DNA from 3 places in the Ruegeria sp. HKCCSP351 genome. Region 1 is predicted to be linked to each of the others. Evidence: riboswitches for the same ligand, from Rfam matches in the RefSeq annotation. Region 1 holds a riboswitch; each other region holds the start of a gene.
What was found. Region 1 has a riboswitch for cobalamin ahead of I9182_RS20010 (DUF4198 domain-containing protein). Riboswitches for the same ligand answer to the same signal wherever they lie in the genome.
Positions count from the first base shown of each region.

Region 2: it holds a riboswitch for cobalamin, as region 1 does, so the genes downstream of both, I9182_RS11315 (hypothetical protein) here and I9182_RS20010 (DUF4198 domain-containing protein) in region 1, are expected to answer to the same signal.
Region 3: it holds a riboswitch for cobalamin, as region 1 does, so the genes downstream of both, I9182_RS05235 (DUF1636 domain-containing protein) here and I9182_RS20010 (DUF4198 domain-containing protein) in region 1, are expected to answer to the same signal.

Region 1 covers NZ_JAEDOV010000017.1:15,199-18,472, forward strand. Annotated here, with positions in the region: gene cbiM (cobalt transporter CbiM) at 1-550, opposite strand, end outside; gene I9182_RS20010 (DUF4198 domain-containing protein) at 557-1,342, opposite strand; cobalamin riboswitch at 1,474-1,673, opposite strand; gene I9182_RS20015 (ROK family transcriptional regulator) at 1,794-2,942, opposite strand; gene I9182_RS20020 (sugar ABC transporter substrate-binding protein) at 3,222-3,274, shown strand, end outside.
Region 2 covers NZ_JAEDOV010000004.1:352,117-355,390, reverse strand. Annotated here, with positions in the region: gene I9182_RS11325 (DNA polymerase III subunit gamma/tau) at 1-458, opposite strand, end outside; gene I9182_RS11320 (dual specificity protein phosphatase family protein) at 598-1,110, shown strand; gene I9182_RS11315 (hypothetical protein) at 1,102-1,509, opposite strand; cobalamin riboswitch at 1,599-1,819, opposite strand; gene I9182_RS11310 (hypothetical protein) at 1,951-2,808, shown strand; gene rsgA (ribosome small subunit-dependent GTPase A) at 2,845-3,274, opposite strand, start outside.
Region 3 covers NZ_JAEDOV010000002.1:222,264-225,537, forward strand. Annotated here, with positions in the region: gene I9182_RS05230 (NAD(P)-dependent oxidoreductase) at 78-1,091, opposite strand; cobalamin riboswitch at 1,176-1,381, shown strand; gene I9182_RS05235 (DUF1636 domain-containing protein) at 1,475-1,849, shown strand; gene cobW (cobalamin biosynthesis protein CobW) at 1,854-2,909, shown strand; gene cobN (cobaltochelatase subunit CobN) at 2,913-3,274, shown strand, end outside.

The DNA of each region.
Region 1 (3,274 bases):
ACCCGGTCAGGATTGCCTCAATCGCCATGACAGGAATATGTGCAAAGAAAACAAGCTTGGCCGCAGGCAGGAAGGCATCCCCGGACAAGGCCAGAGAAAATGCAACCATGCCGGTTGTGGCGGCAATGGCAAAGGCACCACCGACCCCGCCCCATATCGCACCTTGCAGAGGTGAGCCGTGGGCGATCAGGCGGCTAAAGACCAGTCCGGCCAAAACCGCGGGCAACGCGATGTTCAGGGTGTTGATCCCCAGTACGGTCAACCCGCCAAAGCCAAAGAAGACGGCTTGCAGCAAAAGCCCGACGAACAGGGCCGGGAATGCGGCCCAGCCCAACAATAGCCCGGCCATGCCGTTGAGGATCAGATGCACTGACGAAGGGCCAATCGGCACATGGATCAGCGATGCCACGAAAAAGCTGGCCGACAGCACCCCCGCCGTGGGGATGCGATCAAGATCCAGCGACCTGAGGCCCATGGCAATCCCACCCGCCGCAGCGACGGCTCCGCCGATCACGACCGGGTTGGACAAGGCTCCGTCAACGATATGCATCTACGATTACTCCAAATCCCATGCGCGGATCCAGATGACCGCGTCCTGGCTGAGTTCTTTGCCGTTGTGTTCGGTCACAGGACCGGCACCGAGCGCGGCAAAACCCCAATATCCGGCTTTCGGAACGCCGAACGTGAAATACCCGTTATCATCCGAAGTTGCGACCAACGTGCCGCCCGGCATCGGTGAGACGGTCGGGGCCGAGGCGGCCGCGCTTTCCATGTCCGGTTCTGCGGCCATGTACTCGATCTCGATCTCGGCACCCGCAACCGGTTGGCCTTCGGCCATAACCCGACCTGTAAAGGTCGACCCCGCGATGATGTTGGTTGGTTTGTTGAGCGGGATGATCTCAACCGGCAAGCCCACCGGGTTCATCCAGTCGGTCGGCAGTTCGTTGCGGTTCAGGAATGCCTTGGCAATCTGCTGGATATAGATATTCTCGGATTCCTCGTAATAGGGCTGGGGAACAGTCACCAGCACATAGTCGCCCGACCGTTTGACGGGAACATAACCCTTGAATGCCGCGCCTTCGTTTTCGCCACCGGTGAAACGCACGGGTTCCAGGGTATCCAGCAGATCGGTTTTCTGACCGTTGTGGATCACGTAGAATTCCTGCGGCTTGTCCAGATCCATGACATGCCCGTTCGAGAACGGATGCCAAAAGATCAGCTTGACCGGAACATTCCCCGGTGCGTCGATCATGGTGTCAGCGGTGTATTCCAGCAGGAAATGCGCATCTGCTATCGCTGGAAGCGCTATCGCCACAGCGGCTGCGGAAAGCAGCTTGGTCATCAATAGTCGTCCTTGTCCCATCGCACCAACCCCGGTACGAGATGCGTTTTGACTGCGGGGATGTCCAAGCTAAGCTGCTTTTTCAAGCATCCTGCTCCGACGCGCATCCCGTCGCCGATTAGGAGTGCCCTTGTCAAAGGCACATGTCCGGCAGGTATCCTGACTTGCGGGTCAAAGCGTTGGGCTGGCCTTCCCGGATTAACTCCAGTGGCACTTCAGCCCTGCTCGCCGCTTACAGTTGCGGGTGCAGTTGCGGAGTTGGGCCAAAGCCCGCACCGCATTCCCTATTGATTCCAGAGCACGCCCCGGAACCGGACATGCCGAGCGGCTTGCCAGACTTCTTCGGCATCCGTCAACGATCAATTGCGCTGGCTGTCAAAAAGTTTAGCGGGCAATGCCCTTTTTCCGGCGGATCCGCTTTGGATAAAGGTCGGGGTTTTCAGGGATGAACCTACCCTTCGAGCAGGTATCTTTCCGACAATGGCAAACTGGCCGCCCCCAATGAGCGGGCATCGGGGCCTGCCGTCCCCGCCAGCACCAAAGGCCGTTCCAGCCCGGTCAGGTTCAGGTCGGATAGTTCGACCTCAACCAGTTCCACCAGCCGCGCCTTGATGCCTGCGGGCATCCAGCCATCAATCTTGACACATTCGAAGTCGATCAGGCTGCAAGATGAGACTGTGGCATGGGCGATCCCGTGCGCCGCTTGTTTCAGCCAGTTCTCAAGGTGGGTTTCCGGTACGTCCCAATGCTGTGTCGTTTCCCAAATTGAACCGGCTGTTGCGGCATTCTCACCTGTCGCGCGCTCCAGTACATAAAGACTGGCGACATCTATCAACGGTTTCACTCCGCCTGCGTCGTCCGGCACGGGCAATGGGCCAAGCGCACCGGCGTTTCCCCGCCCCGAAAAGATCGAGCCGTTCAGAACCACCCCGCCCCCAATGAAGAAGCCCACATAAAAATACAGGAAATCTCGTGGGCCTTCCGCCGGGCTAAAGACCAGCTCGGCGCCGCAGGCGGCCGTTGCGTCGTTCTGCAAGAACACCGGCAAGTCATAGCTTGCGGCCAGCGCGCCTTTCAAGTCCGCGTCACGCCACGGATCCATTTTCTCCTGCGGAACCTGCAATGTCTGTGCCCAGTCCCAAAGGTAGAACGGCATCGCAATCCCAAGACCCGCGATCCTGCCGCGCGCTTCGGGCGACAGCGACGTCATCACTTTGTCGAGGCTTTCCTTGGAAAAGCTCAGTGTCGCCTCGGGCGTCGGAAAATCATAAGTCCGCCGTTCGCGTTGCCTGACATTGCCAAGGAAATCCGTCAGCACCAGCTCGGTACTGCGCCGCCCGACTTTGAGCCCGAAGAAATACGCGCCATCCGGATTCAGGCGCATGGGAACCGAGGGCTGCCCGACTTTTCCCCGGATCGGTTCACCCCGCAGAAGCAGCCCATCGGTTTCCAACTGGCGCATGATGACCGAAACCGTCTGTGCCGACAGCCCGGTCATGCGCGCGATTTCAGATTTTGCAAGGGCCTGATGGCGCCGGACCAGTGACAGGACAAGCCGTTCATTTCGGGCCCGCATTCCGCTTTGATTGGTGCCGCGCATGTCTGGCTCGCGTACGCCAGCGGTATTGTCCAAAGAGTTGTTTGCAGACACGGCCATCCCCTTCGTGACGACAATGTTGAAACCCTTCCTTTCTGTCAATAATAAATAAGAGTGATTTATTTATTGACTCAAAATTCGAATCTTGTGATGGTTTTCACGTTCGATCGGGCCGGATTTCGCCCGATCAGACGTATGCCCGGACGGGCATTGGGAAAACTGGGAGGACTACCGATGAAACTTGCGAAACTTGCAGGCGCCACGGCGCTGGCGGTTACGGCCATGGCAAGCAGTGCAATGGCCGAAGGTGAAACCGTTTGCCTGATCACCAAGAC
Region 2 (3,274 bases), on a different contig from region 1:
AGCATGTGAACCTCGTCGATGATGTAGATCTTGTAGCGCGCACTGGCGGCGCGATAGCGTACACTGTCGATGATCTCGCGGATATCGTTGACGCCGGTACGGCTGGCGGCATCCATTTCCATCACATCGACATGGCGGCCTTCCATGATGGCGACACAATGTTCGCACTGACCGCAGGGTTCGGTTGTGGGGCCACCGGTTCCGTCGGGTCCGATGCAGTTCATGCCCTTGGCGATGATCCGCGCCGTGGTCGTTTTACCCGTCCCGCGAATGCCGGTCATGACAAAAGCCTGCGCAATCCGGTCGGCCTCGAAAGCGTTTTTCAGGGTGCGCACCATGGCATCCTGACCTACCAGGTCGGCAAAGGTTTCCGGGCGGTATTTGCGGGCGAGAACCTGATAGGCGGGGCTGGGCGTGTCTGTCATGTCTTCTCGCTCGGATTCGGTGCTTCGGCACAGCGTAGTGGCGGCGGCAGCCCGCGTCCACTGCGGGGCGCGATGATTTTTTGTTTCAGGAACGGGCTGGTTTCCAACTAAACTGGACCAGCGGATTTAATGACTCATTTCTTAAAGAGTACCTTGGGGGAGGACGCACTTCATGTCGCAGTTGGTCATCTTTGCTCTGCAGGTCGGAGGCGGGACGCTTGCCCTTACTTCAATGCCCGGTCGTGGCGGGGATTACGCCACCGATCTGGATACGATTGCGGCGTGGAAACCGGGCCTTGTGATTTCAATGACGACGGATGTCGAAATGCTTCAGGATGGCGCGCAGCACTTTGGCAGTGACATCCAAAGCCGGGCCAGCCGGTGGGTTCACCTGCCGATCGAAGATTTTGGAGCGCCAACGCAAGCGGTTCAGAAGGCCTGGCCAGAGGTCAGCGCCACGGCCCGACATGCACTGTCGGGTGGTGGCCGGGTCCTTGTGCACTGCCGTGGGGGGTGCGGCAGGTCCGGGATGATTGTTCTGCGACTGATGGTTGAATGCGGTGAACGCGCCAGCGACGCACTGGACCGCCTGCGGGCCGTACGCCCGTGCGCTGTCGAAACCGATGCGCAGCTGGCCTGGGCGTCCCGGATCACGCCGGTACAGGTGGAAGTGGGATCAAGCTGAAAGCTGCTGGGGTGCGTAACCGAATTTCGGGGGTCGGATCGTTGAAACCTCGATCATCGCGCAAGGCGGGTTCGTGACAATGCCCGAGGGCAGCGTGCTGAATTCAAGTCCGAAGATCAAATCGGCATAGGCATCCAGGTCCCGAATTGCTGTATCAGGGTGCGCCCCGCAGAAAACGCGAACGCTTTCGGATCGCGCTCGGATCGCTGCCATGCACCCTTCTACGCAATGTGACAGCGCGCTGTTGCCTTCAAATTCGAAATCCTCGCTGGTGGCCGAAACCGCCTGCGCCATGGCTTCGGAAATCGAGCGGGCCAGTCGCGCCAAAGCCGGGCAGGTATTGCCCGTCCGCTGGCACACAGTTGCGCTGTATTTGTGTGATTTTGTCTTCCAGATCATCCTGCGCCCTCCGCGCGTGGTGGGCTGGATATTGGGGCAGGTGGGACAGCATTTTGCCGTCAGGACCTGCCCGGACACCCCGCCCGAGTTTCGGTTTCAGTTCCGATGGCAGGTCTCCTGACTTGCGGGTCATTGCTCTGCCGACCTTCCCAGCCCATGGGCCAGTGGTATTTCGGCATTGCTTACCGCTTACAGTTGCGGGGGCAGTCGCGGACTAGGTTGATGTCTGTATGACCAGACAAACCGCACCGTGTTCCCTTTTCATCCCGACCTCTTGTGGGGGCCGGAAACCATCACACAACCGCTAGCGCCTGATCGCGTTCCGAGTCAAGCCGATCTTTGGCCGGACGTTTGGTCATGCTGGATGCGGATTATGTTCCGGCCTAGTGTCATCGGCATCGAAGGCAGGCAAACCGATTGTTTCAGCGAAAGCCGGGGACCATGTTGGATTCGGAACAGACGGTGTTGATCGAAGATTTCCGCTTTCCGTCCGGGTCTGTGACCTTGTCGGCGCGGTTGCACCGGCCAGCAGGTGAGCCGGAAACCGTTGTCGTGCTGAACAGTGCCACGGGTGTGCCGCGTGACTATTATCAACACTTCGCGCGATGGCTGGCCGCCGAGCGGGGGATAGCTTGCCTGACCTATGACTATCGGGACTACGGGTTTTCTTTGGTCGGCCGCCTGAAAGACGCAACTGCAACTATGGCGGATTGGGCGTTGATCGATATGCCTGCGGCGCGGGCCGAGATGCGCAGACGGTTTCCAAATGCGCAGCAGTGGACCATCGGCCATTCGGTCGGTGCGATGCTGGGGCCGGTGCAGCCGGATATCGACCAGATCGACCGTATGATCGGTGTGTGTTCGGGGCTGGTGACTTTGAAAGATCACCCATGGCCCTATCGGGGGTTGGCAGGGCTGTTCTGGTATGGCCATGCACCGCTGATGGTGCGAGCGCTTGGGTATCTGCCCGGCAAAGCGATCGGGTTTGGTTCGGACCTGCCCGCCTCGGTCTACTGGCAATGGCGCAAATGGTGTACAGCTCCTCTTAGCTACGTTCCCGAGATCGGGCAGAATTTGCCTGATGCGCATTGGGGCAGTTCTGGAACACCTGTGGATCTGTTCACGTTCGAAGATGACCAGATGGCTCCGCCCGAGGCAGTTTGGCGCCTTGCCGATCTGTACGGCCCCGAGGCCAGACGCCACCTTCTGAAGCCTGCCGAATTCGGACTGCCGGAGGTTGGTCACATTGGGGCATTTGCCCGGCGCAATGCAGCGGTCTGGCCGCGCCTGATCGCCTGATCAGACGCGACGCAGGTTTTCCATAACACCTTGCAGCTATGGCCGTTTACGAAGTTTCTTGTCCTGCATGACACCGCGCACCATCTTGCCAAACGCCCTGTCCCGCGCCCGCGATTGCGCAACGGTTTCCGAGTTTCGCTGATCTTCACGCCGCAGCTTGCGCCAGCGGTCCAGCCGCGCCGGATCAAGCACGCCTTCGTCGATTGCGTTCTGCACGGCACAGCCGGGCTCGGTCTCGTGCTGACAATCCGAAAAGCGGCAGCTTTGGCCAAGCTCTGTGATGTCCGAGAATACGTCGTCGATCCCGTCCTGGGCGTCCAGCAGGCGCAATGCGCGCATTCCGGGCGTGTCGATCAGCCATCCACCGTTACTCATCCGGTGCAACGCGCGCACCGTTGTCGTATGCCTGCCCCGTGCGTCGTCTTCGCGAATTCCAGACGTGGCGAGGTTTTGATCTGTCATGGTG
Region 3 (3,274 bases), on a different contig from region 1:
ATGGCGTGTTTTTTCGGATCACCTTCCTACCTCTGCTCGTTCACGGGGCGCGATGTGGTTTGGTATGTGCCTGGCGTTCAGGCGCGCCCTTGTGGCACAACCTCGTATCCCGGCTCCTCCGGCTCATCATCCGTCATTTCGGCTGGGAAGCCCGGGGCAGTGATATCCAGACCAGTTGCCTCTTCCAGCCGCTTGATAATATTTGGTGAAAGCTCGCGTTCGCCATAGCGTGCGATACCATCGTTAAAGATGTTGATCATCACCGGATTTATTTCCAGCGGCACCCCGGCGCGGTCGGCGACCTCCTGAAACAAACCGATATCCTTCTTCACCAGATCCATGGTGAAGGAAATATCGCGCGACCCATTCAGGATGACCTGACTTTCGGTTTCGTGCACGAAGGACGTGCCGGACGAGATTTTGATCGCCTCATAGGTCGTGTTCAGATCCATCCCCGCAGCCTTTGCCGTAACCAGTGCTTCGGCGCAGGTGATCAGGTTGGCGGTGGCAAGATAGTTGGTCATCACTTTCAGCACCGACGCCGAGCCCAGTTCACCGGTGTGCAAAACCCGGCGGCCCATTGTCGTCAGGAACGGCAGAATTCGTTCAAACGTTTCCCGGTCGCAGCCCGCGAAGATCGAGATATTGCCCGTCGCGGCACGGTGGCACCCGCCAGAAACCGGGCAATCGACGGCCGCACCGCCGCGCGATATGACTTCGGCACCCAGGTGTTTGACTTCGGCCTCGTCCGTGGTCGACATCTCCATCCAGATCTTGCCGGGGCCCACTTCGGGCAACATCTCCTGCATGACTGCGTCCGATGCTGCCGGAGACGGCAGACAGGTGATCACCGCATCGCAATCGCGCATCAACTGGGCGGGCCCTTCTGCCGCCTTTGCGCCTTTGGCGACAAACTCGGCCACCAGATCCGCGTTCAGGTCATGCACAGTCAGATCAATGCCGTTGCGCAAAAGGGATCCCGAAAGCTTGCCGCCTACGTTACCCAGACCGATAAATCCCACTTTCATATGACGCATCTCCAAGTTCGTCGTTTTCCCGTCATGCGACCATATACCGAACACGTTCTTCATGCCGCCGAACGACGCCTACAGGTCGCTTTTTTCACCTTGGCTTATTTGTTGCGCGCGAACCGCTTGACAAGCGGGTCAGCGGTGCCGCATGTCCCTGTCGTTGGTGTCGGCGACAGCCGATGAAAAGGGAATGCGTCAACGGTTCATCCGCCAAACGCAGCCGCCCCCGCGACCGTGACCGGAGAGGATGCCCAATGCCACTGGCCTGTGCCGGGAAGGCGGGACATCCGACAGAGCGACCGCTCTGGCATCCGCAAGCCGGGAGACCTGCCAACACCCGAAGTTGAAACCGGGCGGGGTGTTCCGGTGTCGGGTCCATGTGCAGACGTGGTGCCCGCATGAAACCCCGTCCCCCGCGAAGAGGATTTGGGGGGATGAGAGACATGACCGAGACCGCACCGGTAGAGCTACTGGTTTGCACGACTTGCCGCCGGGGTCTGCCCGTCGAGGATGACGCCGAACGACCCGGCACATTGTTGCACAAGGCCCTGGAACAGGCTGCCTTGCCAGATGGTATCACTCTGAAACCTGTCGAATGCCTTTCGAACTGCGATCAGGGCTGTTCCATCGTTCTTCGGGGCGGGCCGGATCGCTGGACCTTTGTTTACGAGAACCTGAACGAAATCGATCACGTCGATGTCATCATCGATGGTGTGACCAAGTATCTGGCCACAGACGATGGTCTGGTGAAGTGGCGCGACCGTCCTGAACATTTCCGCAAAAACTGCGCATCGCGCATTCCCCCGATTGGAGGCTGAGATCATGTCGAACCTAGAAAAACTTCCCGTCACCGTGATCACCGGCTTTCTGGGCTCGGGCAAAACCACGCTGGTGCGCCATCTGATGCAGAACCCGCAGGGAAAGCGGCTGGCGATTGTTGTTAACGAGTTTGGAGATGTGGGTGTTGATGGCGACATTCTGAAATCCTGCGCGATACCGGATTGCCCTGCGGAAAACATCATGGAACTGGCAAACGGCTGCATTTGCTGCACCGTGGCTGATGATTTCATCCCGACCATCGAGGCGCTGATGGCGCTGGAACCGCGCCCGGATCACATCCTGATCGAAACATCCGGCCTTGCACTGCCCAAACCGCTGCTGAAAGCATTTGATTGGCCTGATATCCGTTCGAAAATCACTGTTGATGGCGTGATCGCGCTGGCCGATGCCGAGGCCGTGGCCGCCGGTCGCTTTGCTCCGAACGTTGAAGCGGTGGATGCCCAAAGGCTGGCTGATGACTCGATTGATCACGAAACACCCTTGTCCGAGGTGTTCGAGGATCAGATCTCGTGCGCGGATATCATCCTGCTGACCAAGCCCGATCTGGCAGGTCCCGAAGGTGTCGCGAAAGCTAAACAGATTATCGCCGCCGAGGCGCCGCGCCCGCTTCCCGTCGTCGAGGTTGCAGAGGGTGTCGTCGACGTACGTGTCGTGCTTGGCCTTGAGGCTGCCGCCGAAGATGACATGGACGCCCGCCCGTCACATCACGATGGCCATCACGATCATGAGCATGACGACTTCGAAAGCATCATCGTCGAGTTGCCGGAACAGACCGACCCGGCGGAACTGGTAGCCAGGATTGAACGTCTGGCATCTGAGCTGAATATTCTGCGCGTCAAAGGCTATGCCGCCGTCACAGGCAAACCGATGCGCCTGCTGGTTCAGGCTGTCGGCGCACGGGTTCGTCACCAATACGACCGCCCGTGGGAGCCCGGTGAGGAGCGCCGCTCGCGCCTGGTCGTGATTGCCGAGCATGACGACATCAAAGAGGCCGAGATCCGTGATATCCTCGTGGGTGTGACCGAGGTTGCCGAGTAAGTCATGCACGTCGTCTTTCGCGAAAGCCACGGGCTCGAGGAAACCGAGACCCCAACCGATCTGGGCCAAAGCCCGGCTGATCTGGTTGTGCTGTCCTTTTCCGACAGTGACCTGGGTGCTTTCGCGGCGGGCTGGCATCGCGGCGGCGGACCTGAGGGGCGGATGCCCACGATGCGGCTGGCCAATCTTGCTGCATTGAAACACCCCCTGTCCGTCGACACCTATGTTGAACAGACACTTGAAGGCGCAAAGGGCATCCTGATCCGTCTGATCGGTGGCGTGCCCTATTGGTCTTACGGATTGCAACAGGTTCTGGCACTGGCGCAGGCCAAAGGCATCGCTCTGGCCGTTTTACCGGCGGATGG